5 linked regions of the Thermosphaera aggregans genome follow. The protein of the gene in region 5 binds, or shares a complex with, the protein of the main gene of each other region. Links are inferred from orthologs where the notes say so. Each region holds a gene or a part of one and is shown on either strand. Other genes may lie near its edges. The genes, in order: IMZ38_RS01980, IMZ38_RS02100, rpl18a, rpl4p and IMZ38_RS00430.

Region 1 (2,924 bases), 270 kb from region 5 along the record:
CTGCTTGTCAATCATGCCCAGGGCTTTCTCGCTCTGAACAGGCCTCACTATTATGCTGTAAAGCCTTTCGGTCTCACTGCTCACAGGAACACCACCTCGAACTTCCTGGCAACCTCTTCGAGAGCTGTCTTCGAGAAAACTGTAAGCCTCCCGGGCACCCCGCCGGGCGCCAGGTGCAGTATCCCCAGGTTCCCGGGTGTCGCAATATCCACGCCAGGGAAGTTTCTAACAGCCTTGGCAAGCGGCTTCTCATAGCTTGTGAGGACGAAGAGTATGCTCTTAGGCTCAACATACCTGCGCCCCCTCATCTTGCCCTTACCAGCCCTGATCCCGGTGCCCTCCTGGCTTCTGACAACATCATCCCATAAGCCTAGCTTTGAGAGCCACTCCCTAGCCTGCTTCGAATCGCTTATCTTCTCCTCGGCATCATCCAGGACTATGATGGGGAGCGTGTCAGCTGTGAACACATGCCCGCGGGCTTTAACCAGCTCAATCCTTGAAGTAGCCGCTAAAGCTGAGGCTATCGCGTAAACCCTCTCCTTCTTGTTAACCTCCTCGTGAAGCTTTCTCTCAGGCGTTGGCGGGAATGCCAGGTGCCCCTTCCTAGTGCTAACCACGAACCTGGCCGTTCCATTGGGGAGTCTCGGGACTCTCGCAATACCGTAGCCAACTCCCCAGTACTTGGCGGTTGTCCTCCTGCCAGCCATCGGGTCCCTGCCCTTAGGCTGGAGCATGGCTGTGAAAGCTGAGAGGAAGGCCCTCCTTATCAAGTCCTTCCTAACAGGTAGCTGGAACACCGGGGGGAGTTCGATACTGCCGGCCTCACCCCCCTCGGTGTTGAAAACCTTCACCGTTAACCTGTCAACCTGCCTGGGAACCATTAAAGTCCAAGTCATGGGCTACCACCTAAACACCTTGCTTACTCTCAAGGTTTAAGTACGTGATCCTGGGAGGCTCTATCGGGAGCCATGCAGGAGGTCTAACAGGGTGTCTCAGTATCAACAACCTCTTGGCAGGGCCGAACACCGTGCCCTTCAGCATCAAGTAGGGTCCGTAAACGAGGCCGTAGTGTAGGAAGCCGCCGCTGGGCGTTACCTCAAGACCGTTCAACCCTATCCTGAGGACACGCTTGTTGTAGTCGGTTCTACGGTGGAATCCTGTCTGACCAGCCTGCGGAGGCTCGCTCATTGTTCCGAAAGCAGGGCTCCTCGACCCTATCTTCCTAGCACCCTTCCTGTGCTTATGCCATCTCGGAAGCACTTTCACGCCAAACCTTTTCACCACGCCCTGGAAGCCCTTGCCCTTGGTAACCCCTATCACATCGATGAACTGTCCCTCGGTGAAAACATCCTTAGCCGTTACCAATCCGCCGAGAATGCTCTCCCCGTACTTCACAACTTCCTCAACCTTTCCCCCGCCTATCTTTATCTCAACGATCTCAGGCTTCTTCTTACCGAAGCCTGAGAGAACAGGTATTGTTGAAGCCAGCGCTCTAACCTCGACAACGTTGCCGGTGAATACTTTCTTGAAAGCCTCCTCCCAGTTGGTCTCCACGAACTTGAACCCGTACTTACCTGTTGGATCAGGTTTTACAAGGCCGTGGTTGAGCTTCCTAAGCCCCTGCAGGTACTTCCTGACAACGCTGTCAACACTGTCGGTGAGCAAGGGGTTCTTGCTGTAGTATTCCTCGTAAGCCCTCCCCACTGCTTCAACAGGGCTCCTCCAGGCCTCGCCGAGGGAGACGAGGCCTCCCTGCTCTCCAAAACCGTAAGCACGTAGCCCAAGGATAACCATGGGCGGGGCATCCAGGATGGTTACGGGCGTGAAAACCTCCTTACCCGTGAAAGGAGTGTGAGGCCTGTCCTCAACCATTAAACCATGGGTCATGCCAGCCTTGTACGCGGCGAAGCCCAGTAGCACAGGCTTCGACACTACACCGTGCTTCTCAGCCTCCTTCCCATACTTCTCCAGCACCAGCTCAGCCCATGTTTTAACAGGCCATGTCTTGACGCGGGGAGTCAGCTCCTCCGCTCTCTTCCTCGGTCTAACGCCAAGGCTTCCGCGTCTCGGCGCGTGCAGCTTTCGATGACCCATTAGCTTCCACCTTCATGGATGGATTATTATACAGGTTTTAAAGCATATTGTTCAATCTAATTTTTCAGATCCTTTTTAATTTTAAAGCATGGTTTACTAGTCCAAGAGTTATTATTAAAGCCTCCTCCGTTCTCACAGTTTTAACTTTTTGACCGGGCACAGTGTTCCACACGTCTCCAAGCTCCTCGAGCCTGAGCCCCTCAGCACCAGCTATATCGTGAAGCCCTCTCCCCGGGGATCCGAACAGTATTAAAACCCTGCTACTGGATGCTAGGGCTGAGAGCTCGTCGAAGCCTGGGACACGCCCATACCTGCTAGTCGCCACGATCCTCGCATCCCTGTTGCCCTCTACAAGCTGCTTGAAACTATCCGTGAACCGGAGCTCAGGCCCCTTGTAGAAGTCCCTGTCCACACACTCAGCAATCTTCTCCTCGGGATCCACTATCCTGATAACTGTCAACCCCTCCCTGCACTCACCGGTTGCGTCGAAAACCCTTGAGGAGTCAATATATACTTTGAAGCTCCCGCTCTTCTTGAACACGTATCCAACTCTTTCATCCCCGGGTTTGAGCCCGCGGGGGACGTCGAACCATTCCAGGCGGATGGGAGGGAGGATTCCAACATGCTTCAGGACGGGGCTTCTCGGCACAAGCCTCCTTCTCAGGTAGGGGGGTGTGAAGAAGTACTCCCAGTGCTTCCTGATCAGCCTAACATACTCCCTGTGCGCAGAGAGATCGGTCTCGAAATCCTTGTAGAAGAATGCTCTTGAAACCCCGAAAATCCCTAGGATCCTAGCTACTTGATGGATCCTGAGGGTTTTTAAAAGAAGG
Region 2 (3,007 bases), 290 kb from region 5 along the record:
ATTATCGCCAGGATCACTACTAGGACAGAGTAGACTATTATGTGAACAGGGTCCGCGAACACGCTGTAAAGTCCGTTGGGGGATGCCAAATAGTAGGCTAACCCGCCGATCAACCTCCCGTTCTCATCATACTTTGCAAGCAACTCGACAACCCAAGCCGGCAGGATCCCTCCGAGATATGTTCTAAAGATGGTTGCGAACACCAGGATGTTAGCGTACAGGATGCCCACGAACAGTATCGGGATGTTTGCAACGTAGAGCAGTTTCAACGGGATCCTCGACTTCACAGTATACATTTTAGGTGTTGAAACCGGTATCTCAATCTTCATCGCGTCGAGATATAGTAGGACGAAGATTATCACAATGGTTGCCATAAGTCCTGTTAAATCCCTCCCCCCAGGCCGGATCAATATGTCCCCCAGCCCGCCCCCTGCCTGAATCCTCGATATCACGTAAGGTATGAAGCCAACGGGCTCCACCCCGCCTGCTTCGGTTGAAAGCGTGAAGGGGCTGAACAGGTTCCAGAAGATTGTTGTGGCAACACCTGACAGGATGAATAGTGAAACCCCTGAGCCCAGCCCCCAGCCTTTCTGAATCATTTCATCAAGCATGATAACCATATATGATGCAAGGAACAGCTGTGCCCACACTATTAGACGGGTGGTCCAGGATGCACTGCACTGGAGGAAGGGGTTTCCGCCCGTAGGGTACCAGTACCTGCAGGATAGCACGTACATGGCTGCCTCGAAGCCTGCTAGGAAGACTCCGAGGGTTTTCTGTGCAGCAGTGAACTTTTTCCGGTTCTCCGGGTTGGTTAAATCTAGATCTATGAGCTTAGCCCCAACTAGGATCTGCATTATCAAGCCCGCTGTCACTATAGGTCCAATCCCGAGCTCCATTAAAGTACCACGGTTTGATGCGAAAATTATTTGAACCAGGAGGATCTGCTCGGGACCGGCCTGTACAATACCGTACAAGGGGGTGTTAGCCATGATCAAGTAGACTACCAGGGCTATTGCCGTCCAGAAAAGCCTCTCGTAGAGAGAGGGCTTTGTAGACGGCTTGACAGCAGTGGGCATGTAATCAGCAATCTTAGCCATTACGTCGAGCACTCCCATCGCCGACACCGTTACCTCTTAGTATTCACTTCTAGACTCCTTAATAATACTGATAAATCGTTTAAATACCTAATTCCGCACGCTGAAACATTGAGAAATGCCTGAGGCAACCGTTAACTTGTGAGGAGAAAGATGTGCGTAGGGAGTATTGAATGATGCTACTCTAAAACCTCTACCCTACCGCCTGCCTCCTCGATCTTCCTCTTAGCCTCCTCGGAAACATACTCAGCAATAACCTTTAGCTTCCCGGAAACCCTTCCTCTCCCCAGCACTTTGTTATAACCCATTTCCACAGTGTTAATCACTACTAGCCCGTTCTCAACCACCGCCTTACCCTCCTGCTCAAGCCTCCTGGCTATCTCGTCGAGCTCGCCAACGTTTATAGCCCTGACCTCTTCCCTAACGCTCCATGGTGAGGTGAACCCGTGCTTCCCGTACCATCTGGGAGCGTTCTTTATAACCCATAAGTACTTGTGCTTGTGCATTCCAACAGCTCCGAAGCCGCCTCTTGAACCGCTCTTCCTGTGCTGGCCAACCCTTCCCCATCCCATTGTCCTGGTCCTGCCGCGGAGCTTTCTGGATTTTTTCTCCTTTCTCACAACCATTCCAATCACCCTAGATCATTTTCATTATTAAATCGTTAATCGCCTTACCCCTGTAGCCTAGCTCCCCGCTATTCCCTACTGATTTCTTAATGCTCCTCTTAAACCCTCCTCTCGGCGGGTGCATTCTGAAAACAGGTTTAACCAGGCTGTCTATCTCGTGAAGCCTGACACGCCCCTCTAGCAACGCGTCCGCTAACCCTTCTATCCCGCCGGTTATGCCTAGGTGTTTCAGCTTCTCGTTAACGTACTCATCGGTAAGCTTTCTGCCGCCGATGGTTCTCCCCCTACTCCTCAACAGTTCGATAAGGGTTTCCCTTGAAATCTCGCCCCATGTGACCCAGTCCTTGACGGTTTCCAACACGCCTTTCAGCCCGGGAAGGTCTGACGGGTAGATGACCAGGTGGTATTTCCTGTGAAGCCTGAGCAGTTTCAACGCGTGCTCGACGTCGGGCGGGGTGTCCGCCAAGCCCCTGAGCCTTATTATAGCGTAGAGTTCAGCAACCATTTAAACCACCTCAGCCTTTCAACCAGTCAACAGGTGTTACAAACCTGTACGTGTTCCTTAAAGCATTCAACGTTGCCTTTGCAAAGTTCAGGGATGTCCTTGTCTCGCCAAAAGACTCCGTCCACGCATCCTTGATACCGGCCATTCTCAAAACCACTTTACCAATATCTCCGGCTACAAGCCCTGTTCCCTTAGGCGCTGGCTTAATAATGATCTCAACGCTCCCGCTCTTCCCGGTAACCGTGAACGGGACGCTGTGAGGCTCTCCGCACCTGCACTCCCAGCTCCCGCACCCTCTCCTGATCGGGGTTATGTTGAGCTTCGCGTTCCTAATCGCCTTGGCCAGGGCATCAGTGTACTGCTTAGCCTTGCCTGAGCCCACGCCCACGAACCCGTTGCCGTTGCCTATTACTACGACAACCCTGAACTTCGTCCTCCTTCCAGCATCTGTCATTTTCTGAACAATGCCAGCGTCAATCCTCTCGTATTTGAGATCGGGGAGGAGGTAGTCCACTATCTCCGGCTCCAGCAATGGGAGGTTCCTGTCGAATATCTCCTTCAAACTGGTGATCTTGCCTTCGACAACCATCCTGCCTACTCTGGTCCTGGGAACCCATCTCTCCAGGGCAACTTTGTCCACCGCGCTCATAGCCATTTAAATCACCCCTTCACCCCGCAATCCTTCATAATCCTCTCCTTAACCTCGTCGAAGTGTGAGGGAAGGTCAACGGGGTTTAAACCGTTAGCAAGGTATTTTGAAAACCTCTTCTCTAATAAAC
Region 3 (2,997 bases), 340 kb from region 5 along the record:
GCTTGTCAAGCCTGAGCTGGCTGAAGCCCTTGAGCAACAAATAATAGCCCTGGCCCAGGCCGGGCGTATACCTGTTCCCGTTACTGATGAGTTTTTAAAGAAGATTTTATCAGAATTATATGAGCATTCCCGGAGGGAAACACGCATAACGTTTAAGAGGAAGTAGGTGGTGTTTATGGCTCGCTTCAAACACCTGGCTCGCAAGCTAAGGCTTGCCGCGGCTGATAAGAGTAATAAGCCTATTCCAATATGGGTCACTGTTAAAACCAGGATGAGTGTTAGAAGAGGTTTCAGGCTTAGGAATTGGAGGAGGAGTAAGCTTAAGAATATTTAGGTGAGGCACCATGAGCGAGCAGGGTCAGGTTGTTAAAGCCGTTCACGTAATTCCTTTGAGAAAAGTCTACTATGGCAGGAGGGCTAACAGGGCTGACCGCGCGGTGAGGCTGGTTAAGAAGTACGTGGCCAGGCATTTCAAGGAGGCGGAGAAGATTATTGTCGACCCAGCGGTGAACGACTACATATGGTCTAGAAGCAGGGAGAAGCCTCCTAGGAAGGTCGTGGTTGAGGTAAGGCTTGACAAGGAGAATAAGGTTGCCAAAGTTTTTTTGGCTAGAAAAACTGCCACGCCGAAACCATCCGGCTAACCCTTAAAGCCCAGGTGTGAACATGGATATCATCAGGATGAGTTTTTTCGGAAACTCAAACATTGGAGTATACGGGTTCACCAATAACAAGATCATCATCCTACCCCCTGGAATCGGGCGTGACGACTTAGCAGCAATCTCCGAAACCCTTAAAGTCGATATTGTAGAGGCGAGGATAGCCGGCACAATTTTAAACGGGGTCTTCATTAACGGTAACGACAACGGGATAATTCTCCCGCACATTGTTTTCGAAGAAGAGCTCAGCTTGATCAAGGAGAAGGCTAGGGAGCACGAGCTCAGCGTTGAAGTAGTGAGGTCGAGGCACACAGCGCTTGGCAACCTACTCCTATGCAATAATAAGGGGTGTATAACAAGCCCCCTGCTCGAGAGAGAGGCTCAGAAAAAAGTCTCGGACGTTCTCGGCGTCGAAGTGGTTGAGAAGGATTTAATGAAGCTGTCAATACCTGGCAGCCTCGGCGTGGTAAACGATCTCGGCGGCGCCGTCCACCCAGGCTTCGTTGAAGATGATTTTAAAACCCTATTAGATGTTTTAAAGATTAAGGCTGAGAAGGCCACGGTTAACGCAGGAGTACCATATATAAGGAGCGGGGTATTAGCTAATAATAAGGGAATAGTGGTCGGGGGCAACACAACTGGCCCCGAAATACTCAGGATTAAGAGGGGTTTGGGAGGTGAGCTGGAGTGAGCACGGTTAAAACATACCGGGTTAAAGGATACATGCTTATCAGCCATGACAGGCTCCCTACTTGGCAGGTTTTTACGAAAGATGTGAGAGCCGTTAACGAGAGCGACGCGCTCGAGGAGATATACAGCTTGATGGGTAGCAAGCACAAGCTTAAAAGATACCATATAAGAATCGAGAGCATCACTGAGATAAATCCTGAGGAATCCATCGACGTGGTTGTGAGGGAGTTGGCTAGAGCGACGAGGATTGTTAAGCCATGAGCGGTGAGCAGGCGGAAGGCGAGAAGACGATAACGCTGGAGGAGCTCCTGGCAAGAGCCTCAGAGCTCAGGGAGTATATAACTGTTTTATCCAACACTATCAACAACTACGTGACACAGTATAGGGAGCTTCAGCTAGCATCAGAGACTTTGAAAAGCCTTCCCGAAGCGGGAGGAGAAGGCTTCGTAGTCGTTGACAGGCTGTCAAGCGTCCTGGTGCCGGGGATTATCAGGGAGGGATGGACAGGGAGCGTCCTGGTTAACATAGGGTTTGGCTACTACTTGAAAACTAGTAGGGATAAGGCTGTTGAAGTGATAGAGAAAAGGATTGCCAGCGTTAACAGGTTGCTCGACGAGCTTCAAAAAAGGTATAGGGCAGCGCTTGACGAGTACTCTGCTATCCAGGGTATTCTAAACCAGATGTATGCCGAGGCTCAGAAACCCGAGGACTCGGGAGGCCAAGCCACTGGTGGCTAGCTTTTGTTCAAGAAGATTAAAGAAGCTTTTAGAAAGTTTATTGACTCAGCCTCGTCGATAATTTTCTCGCGAGAGAAGCTTGAATCCCTTATTGATGAGTTAAAGCTCGAGCTAGTTGCGAGCGATGTGGCCTACGAGGTTGCAGAAGAGATTTCAGCCAGGCTTTTAAAAGCAGTGGATGAGGGCTTGGTTAAGAGCAGGGAGGATCTTCAGCGCGTCCTTAAGAACATTTTAATAGAGGTTTTCGAGAAAGCGGGTAGTGTCAACCTCCTCGATGTCGCAAGGGCTAACAAGCCCTGCAAACTCGTATTCCTAGGCGTTAACGGAGTGGGTAAGACAACCACTATTGCTAAAGTAGCCGTGCTCTTAAGGGAGAACGGTTTTAAGCCGTTAATGGTTGCTGCGGACACTTTCCGTGCTGGAGCGCAGGAGCAGCTGAAGATACATAGTGAGAGAACAGGAATCCCTGTTTTCACAGGCAAGTACGGTTCTGACCCAGCCTCCGTGGCTTACGACGCCATACAGTTCGCATCCAGCAGGGGCTTTGACGCACTGTTGATAGATACTGCTGGGAGAATGCATGTTGACGTGGATCTGGTTAACGAGTTGAAGAAAGTTGTGAGGATTGTTAAACCCCATTTCAAAATACTCGTGGTGGATGCTTTAACCGGTAACGACGCGATAGAGCAAGCCAGGTTTTTCAACGACGCAGTAGGGGTTGACGGGGTCGTTGTCACAAAGGTTGATGCTTACGAGCAGGGCGGGGTACCGCTTAGTATTGCGTACATACTTGGGAAGCCAGTGATCTACGCAGGGGTTGGGCAGGGCTATAAAGATTTAAAGCCGTTTAACGTTTATGAATACGTCAACAAGATTTTGCCGGATTAGAGAGTTGATGAGTAATGAACCTG
Region 4 (2,853 bases), 280 kb from region 5 along the record:
GTAACCATCCTGGATGCCCCGCCCATGGTTATCCTTGGGCTACGTGCTTACGGTTTTGGAGAGCAGGGAGGCCTCGTCTCCCTCGGCGAGGCCTGGAGGAGCCCTGTTGAAGCAGTGGGGAGGGCTTACGAGGAATACTACAGCAAGAACCCCTTGCTCACCGACAGTGTTGACAGCGTTGTCAGGAAGTACCTGCAGGGGCTTAGGAAGCTCAACCACGGCCTTGTAAAACCTGATCCAACAGGTAAGTACGGGTTCAAGTTCGTGGAGACCAACTGGGAGGAGGCTTTCAAGAAAGTATTCACCGGCAACGTTGTCGAGGTTAGAGCGCTGGCTTCAACAATACCTGTTCTCTCAGGCTTCGGTAAGAAGAAGCCTGAGATCGTTGAGATAAAGATAGGCGGGGGAAAGGTTGAGGAAGTTGTGAAGTACGGGGAGAGCATTCTCGGCGGATTGGTAACGGCTAAGGATGTTTTCACCGAGGGACAGTTCATCGATGTGATAGGGGTTACCAAGGGCAAGGGCTTCCAGGGCGTGGTGAAAAGGTTTGGCGTGAAAGTGCTTCCGAGATGGCATAAGCACAGGAAGGGTGCTAGGAAGATAGGGTCGAGGAGCCCTGCTTTCGGAACAATGAGCGAGCCTCCGCAGGCTGGTCAGACAGGATTCCACCGTAGAACCGACTACAACAAGCGTGTCCTCAGGATAGGGTTGAACGGTCTTGAGGTAACGCCCAGCGGCGGCTTCCTACACTACGGCCTCGTTTACGGACCCTACTTGATGCTGAAGGGCACGGTGTTCGGCCCTGCCAAGAGGTTGTTGATACTGAGACACCCTGTTAGACCTCCTGCATGGCTCCCGATAGAGCCTCCCAGGATCACGTACTTAAACCTTGAGAGTAAGCAAGGTGTTTAGGTGGTAGCCCATGACTTGGACTTTAATGGTTCCCAGGCAGGTTGACAGGTTAACGGTGAAGGTTTTCAACACCGAGGGGGGTGAGGCCGGCAGTATCGAACTCCCCCCGGTGTTCCAGCTACCTGTTAGGAAGGACTTGATAAGGAGGGCCTTCCTCTCAGCTTTCACAGCCATGCTCCAGCCTAAGGGCAGGGACCCGATGGCTGGCAGGAGGACAACCGCCAAGTACTGGGGAGTTGGCTACGGTATTGCGAGAGTCCCGAGACTCCCCAATGGAACGGCCAGGTTCGTGGTTAGCACTAGGAAGGGGCACCTGGCATTCCCGCCAACGCCTGAGAGAAAGCTTCACGAGGAGGTTAACAAGAAGGAGAGGGTTTACGCGATAGCCTCAGCTTTAGCGGCTACTTCAAGGATTGAGCTGGTTAAAGCCCGCGGGCATGTGTTCACAGCTGACACGCTCCCCATCATAGTCCTGGATGATGCCGAGGAGAAGATAAGCGATTCGAAGCAGGCTAGGGAGTGGCTCTCAAAGCTAGGCTTATGGGATGATGTTGTCAGAAGCCAGGAGGGCACCGGGATCAGGGCTGGTAAGGGCAAGATGAGGGGGCGCAGGTATGTTGAGCCTAAGAGCATACTCTTCGTCCTCACAAGCTATGAGAAGCCGCTTGCCAAGGCTGTTAGAAACTTCCCTGGCGTGGATATTGCGACACCCGGGAACCTGGGGATACTGCACCTGGCGCCCGGCGGGGTGCCCGGGAGGCTTACAGTTTTCTCGAAGACAGCTCTCGAAGAGGTTGCCAGGAAGTTCGAGGTGGTGTTCCTGTGAGCAGTGAGACCGAAAGGCTTTACAGCATAATAGTGAGGCCTGTTCAGAGCGAGAAAGCCCTGGGCATGATTGACAAGCAGAACACTTTAACCTTCATAGTGGATATCAACGCTAGCAAGCAGGATGTGAAGAGGGCTGTTGAAACACTGTTCAACGTTAAGGTTGAAAAGGTCAGGATACTTGTAACCCCTAAGGGGGAGAAGAAGGCTTACGTCAAGCTGGCTCCGGAGTACAAGGCCAGCGACGTGGCGGCTCAAATAGGCTTGATCTAGGGGTGGTTTGAATGGGTAAGAGGCTTATCATTCAGAGAAGGGGGCGTGGATCCCCTAATTTCAGGACACCGGATCACGTTCACGTAGCGCCGGCGAAATACCCGTTGATACCGTTCGACCAGACGTTTAAGGGAGTGGTAGCTGACTTCATCCACGACCCGGGCAGGTGGGTGCCTCTCGCAGAGATAGAGCTTGAGAACGGCCTGGTCTTCTACGTTCCAGCTGTCGAGGGGATGTATAAGGGGCAGGTTATTGAAGTAGGCCCTGCTGCGAAACCCGTTCACGGCAACATACTGCCCATAGGCTCAATACCCGAGGGAACCCAGATATGCAATATTGAGAAGAACCCGGGCGATGGCGGAAGGTTCGTGAGGTCTAGTGGAACCTACGCTATAATAGTTGGGAGAGCCGGGGGCAAGACCCAGGTCCAGCTCCCCAGCGGCAAGATCATTGAGGTGCCGAACGAGGCAAGGGCCATGGTAGGCGTTGTAGCCGGTGGGGGAAGGCTTGAGAAACCCTTGCTGAAAGCTGGCGCGTCATACTATAAGTGGAGCGCTAAGTCCAGGTGGTGGCCTAGGGTTAGAGGTGTGGCGATGAACGCTGCGTTCCACCCGCACGGTGGTGGAAGCCACCAGCATGTTGGAAGACCCTCGACAATCTCAAGGATGACTCCTCCGGGCAGGAAGGTCGGGCACATAGCTGCCAGGAGAACTGGCAGGAGGAAGGGTTAGGCTTTACAGCTTTTTCCAAGCTAAGGATTAATTAGGGGTTTCCCCTTAGATTTTCCTGAAAGGTTTCTGCAAATGACAGCAACTATTTCTCGAGACGATCCAGTGGTTAGGA
Region 5 (2,774 bases):
GAACTCTGTGGGCTGCTCAGGGAGCTCCCCGTTCGGCGGCAGGGCTCCACGCTCCCTGAGAACCTGCCTCGTCAGTATCCAGTACAGCAGGGCCAGGCTCTTCCTCCCCTTGTTGTTCCCTGGGATTATGAGGTCTATGAAATCGGTCTTGTTATCCGTGTCGGCGAACGATACTATTGGTATGCCTATTTCAGCAGCCTCTTTCAAAGCCTGCGCGTCAGCCCTCGGATCCGTCAGCAAGACTATGTCGGGCTCGTAGTACCATTTAAGGCTTGGGTTTGTGAAGGTTCCGGGGAGGAATCTCCCAGTGAATGTTTTACAGCCGATGTACTGGCACATCTTGTTCACAGGCTTCTTACCATACTGTCTAACAGATACCACAGCTATCTTTGCAGGCTCGTACCTCGCTAGGAACTTGCCAGCTATTCTCAACCTGTCATCTATCTTTCTCACGTCGAGAATGTATAGGCCATCGCTCCTAACCCTGTACACGAAGGGCTCCATGAACTTCGTGCATATGTGCGTGCCTATGTGAACACCGGCTGACAAGTACTTGTCCACTGGAACCAGTAGCTCTATAACCTTCTCTCCCGGCCTCGGGGTAACGGGCTGCTCGCCCAGACCGCTTATATCCTCGCTCTCGAACATGCTTCTCACCTCACGATATCTTGGGGAACTGTAAAACCTCTTTTGAAACATCCACGTATGATAAAAACATTCTCCTGCAACAATATCTTTTAACGCCTAGATCATCTAAAACCTTACCCGGCTCCTCGCCTGCCTTAACCCTCTTCTCATACTCCTCCCATAAGTGGCCTATGGGGGCGCCGCACGTGAAGCATCTAACAGGGAAAAGCATGCTGCACACCTACCTGTAGCTCTTCTGCCATCTCCTCCTAGCGCTGTATCTACCCCACTTCTCCGACTCGGTCCTCCTGGGGTCGCCGCTCAACATGTGCCTGTCGTACTCGGTGAATATTTTCTTAACCTCTTCATCATTGTCAACATACTCTAGCAGGCCTCTCGCTATAGCTGTCCTGGCAGCCTCAGCCTGGCTCATGACGCCGCCTCCTCTCACCTCTACTCTAATGTCAACCTTCCTCCACAAGTCGCCGACGAGCATTAAAGGCTCCATCATCTTAACCCTTGCCAGTTCCACTGGGAATACCTCGAGGGGTATTCCGTTAATCCAAACCCTCCCAATTCCTGGCTTAACGACTGCTTTAGCAATGCTTGTCTTCCTCTTGCCCGAGGCTACGACGATCTTAAACTTTTCGACAACAGTTTCACTCATTCAAACCACCCCTCCAACCAAGCGCAGCCGCTACCTCGCTCACGTAAACAAAACCCTGCTTAAGCCTGGAGGCATCGGCCTCCTCAAACCTGACGAACTCCCTCCCCTTCAAGCCCTCAGGGGTTCCAACGAATATTCTCAGCCTCTTCAACGCCTCCCTCCCCTTGGGCTGGGTGTAGGGGAGCATTCTCTTGATAGCTCTCTTCATTATCGTGACCGGGGATCTCGGCCTTTTAATCCCGGATTTCTCCGGGTTACGATGAGTTTTAGCTTTCAAAATATTCTTATACCCCTCGATAACCCTGCTTCTCTCACCGCTTAGAACGGCTTTCTCAGAGTTAACTATTACCACCTTGTATCCTTCGAGCAGTTTCTTAGCAACAATGCTCGCTAATCTCCCCAAAATCTGGTTTGAAGCATCAACGTAAAGTATTTTCTCCTCGCTCACGGTCTCACCCTATTATCTTTACATTCGACCCTTTAGGATTCTCCCTAACCAGGTCTGTGAGGCTAAGCACTCTGCACCCTGCTTTCAACAACTGCTCGTATGCTGTTCTAGAGAAGCTGTAGGCTGCGACAGTTATCTTGTGATCTATCCTCCCGGAGCCCAGTACCTTGCCCGGGACAACCACGACATCGCCCTCCACGGTATACCTGTTTAAACGGCTCAGGTTTACTGCTCGACGCCTCCTAGTGGGCTTCGCCAACTCCTCAGCTACCCTCGCCCATATCGGGGCGTCATGGATTTTAGAGGCTTTTTCAAGCTCCCTAATCGTTTTCCTCAAGACTATGCTTGTCTTCTTCAACTCCATCATGCTTAAACACCCTTCTCCCTCAGCGTTTCAACGAAGTCGTCAAGCTTTTTCTCAAGTATTCTAACAGACTCTAATAAAACATTTCTAGCTGATAAAGCACCTGTTAACTCAAGGGTTAGTATGAACTCGTCCTCCTCATGGCTTACCTTGATAGCTCCTGAGGGACATATGTTTTCACAAATCTTGCACATGGTGCAGTCCAGTAGCTTGCCGCTCCTAACCTTTATCTCCCCGGATTCGAAGGCGAGAACCTCTTTAGGGCAGGCTTCAACACATTTAAGGCAGTCCTCTCCTCTGCACAGCCTCTGGTTCACAAGTATTTTTGGAACATACTTGTGCGCTGCTACCGAGACAGGGCTCCACTTAATATGCTCCTTACCTCTTCCAAGCCTAGCGTATGCTTCGAGCTTAACTTTCTGAGGCTTTATCAGCTTCACTATCGGGATCTTCCCGAAGCTAGGCTTCACGTCAGGGTCGCTTGACACCAGGAAGTCGCTGTAGAGTGTTACTGGCTCATCCCCTCCCTCTCCTTCAAGGCTTAGGCGGACAAAGCAGTCTTCCGAGAACAATCCTTTCTCACCAGCCTCCCTGCACTCCTCGGGGCTCTTATACTTCCACAATGCCTCGTTGCTTGTCAGCGGGATTAATCCCAGCCTGTGGGCAAG

The links.
Region 1: IMZ38_RS00430 (region 5) and IMZ38_RS01980 share a complex: the UniProt entries of both Methanocaldococcus jannaschii proteins name them as parts of the 50S ribosomal subunit. The link is inferred for Thermosphaera aggregans from one-to-one orthologs.
Region 2: IMZ38_RS00430 (region 5) and IMZ38_RS02100 share a complex: the UniProt entries of both Methanocaldococcus jannaschii proteins name them as parts of the 50S ribosomal subunit. The link is inferred for Thermosphaera aggregans from one-to-one orthologs.
Region 3: IMZ38_RS00430 (region 5) and rpl18a share a complex: the UniProt entries of both Methanocaldococcus jannaschii proteins name them as parts of the 50S ribosomal subunit. The link is inferred for Thermosphaera aggregans from one-to-one orthologs.
Region 4: IMZ38_RS00430 (region 5) and rpl4p share a complex: the UniProt entries of both Methanocaldococcus jannaschii proteins name them as parts of the 50S ribosomal subunit. The link is inferred for Thermosphaera aggregans from one-to-one orthologs.

Annotation. Positions count from the first base shown.
Region 1 is NZ_CP063144.1:344,314-347,237, reverse strand. The notes cover bases 1-2,901. They hold IMZ38_RS01980 (50S ribosomal protein L3), read right to left. Parts: upstream 2,095-2,901; coding sequence 907-2,094; downstream 1-906. Other genes in these bases: IMZ38_RS01975 (putative RNA uridine N3 methyltransferase), read right to left, coding at 2,159-2,901; rpl4p (50S ribosomal protein L4), read right to left, coding at 81-896; IMZ38_RS01990 (50S ribosomal protein L23), read right to left, coding at 1-84. Outside these bases: more of IMZ38_RS01975, read right to left, coding at 2,902-2,924. UniProt on the Methanocaldococcus jannaschii protein: One of the primary rRNA binding proteins, it binds directly near the 3'-end of the 23S rRNA, where it nucleates assembly of the 50S subunit.
Region 2 is NZ_CP063144.1:358,269-361,275, reverse strand. Bases 1-2,984 are described here. They hold IMZ38_RS02100 (uL15 family ribosomal protein), read right to left. Parts: upstream 1,724-2,984; coding sequence 1,277-1,723; downstream 1-1,276. Other genes in these bases: IMZ38_RS02085 (50S ribosomal protein L18), read right to left, coding at 2,889-2,984; IMZ38_RS02090 (30S ribosomal protein S5), read right to left, coding at 2,239-2,883; IMZ38_RS02095 (50S ribosomal protein L30), read right to left, coding at 1,734-2,228; secY (preprotein translocase subunit SecY), read right to left, coding at 1-1,118. In the rest of the region: more of IMZ38_RS02085, read right to left, coding at 2,985-3,007. UniProt on the Methanocaldococcus jannaschii protein: Binds to the 23S rRNA.
Region 3 is NZ_CP063144.1:406,285-409,281, forward strand. The notes cover bases 5-2,978. They hold rpl18a (50S ribosomal protein L18Ae), read left to right. Parts: upstream 5-1,346; coding sequence 1,347-1,610; downstream 1,611-2,978. Other genes in these bases: IMZ38_RS02390 (DNA-binding protein), read left to right, coding at 5-166; IMZ38_RS02395 (50S ribosomal protein L39e), read left to right, coding at 176-334; IMZ38_RS02400 (50S ribosomal protein L31e), read left to right, coding at 345-644; IMZ38_RS02405 (translation initiation factor IF-6), read left to right, coding at 667-1,350; IMZ38_RS02415 (prefoldin domain-containing protein), read left to right, coding at 1,607-2,086. Also shown: more of IMZ38_RS02390, read left to right, coding at 1-4; IMZ38_RS02425 (SecE/sec61-gamma family protein translocase subunit), read left to right, coding at 2,989-2,997.
Region 4 is NZ_CP063144.1:345,420-348,272, forward strand. The notes cover bases 1-2,830. They hold rpl4p (50S ribosomal protein L4), read left to right. Parts: upstream 1-922; coding sequence 923-1,738; downstream 1,739-2,830. Other genes in these bases: IMZ38_RS01980 (50S ribosomal protein L3), read left to right, coding at 1-912; IMZ38_RS01990 (50S ribosomal protein L23), read left to right, coding at 1,735-2,010; IMZ38_RS01995 (50S ribosomal protein L2), read left to right, coding at 2,022-2,741; IMZ38_RS02000 (AAA family ATPase), read left to right, coding at 2,814-2,830. Also shown: more of IMZ38_RS02000, read left to right, coding at 2,831-2,853. UniProt on the Methanocaldococcus jannaschii protein: One of the primary rRNA binding proteins, this protein initially binds near the 5'-end of the 23S rRNA. It is important during the early stages of 50S assembly.
Region 5 is NZ_CP063144.1:70,401-73,174, reverse strand. Bases 15-2,765 are described here. They hold IMZ38_RS00430 (50S ribosomal protein L13), read right to left. Parts: upstream 1,743-2,765; coding sequence 1,287-1,742; downstream 15-1,286. Other genes in these bases: IMZ38_RS00420 (DNA-directed RNA polymerase subunit D), read right to left, coding at 2,112-2,765; IMZ38_RS00425 (50S ribosomal protein L18e), read right to left, coding at 1,747-2,109; IMZ38_RS00435 (30S ribosomal protein S9), read right to left, coding at 869-1,294; IMZ38_RS00440 (DNA-directed RNA polymerase subunit N), read right to left, coding at 659-859; rpsB (30S ribosomal protein S2), read right to left, coding at 15-648. In the rest of the region: more of rpsB, read right to left, coding at 1-14; more of IMZ38_RS00420, read right to left, coding at 2,766-2,774. UniProt on the Methanocaldococcus jannaschii protein: This protein is one of the early assembly proteins of the 50S ribosomal subunit, although it is not seen to bind rRNA by itself. It is important during the early stages of 50S assembly.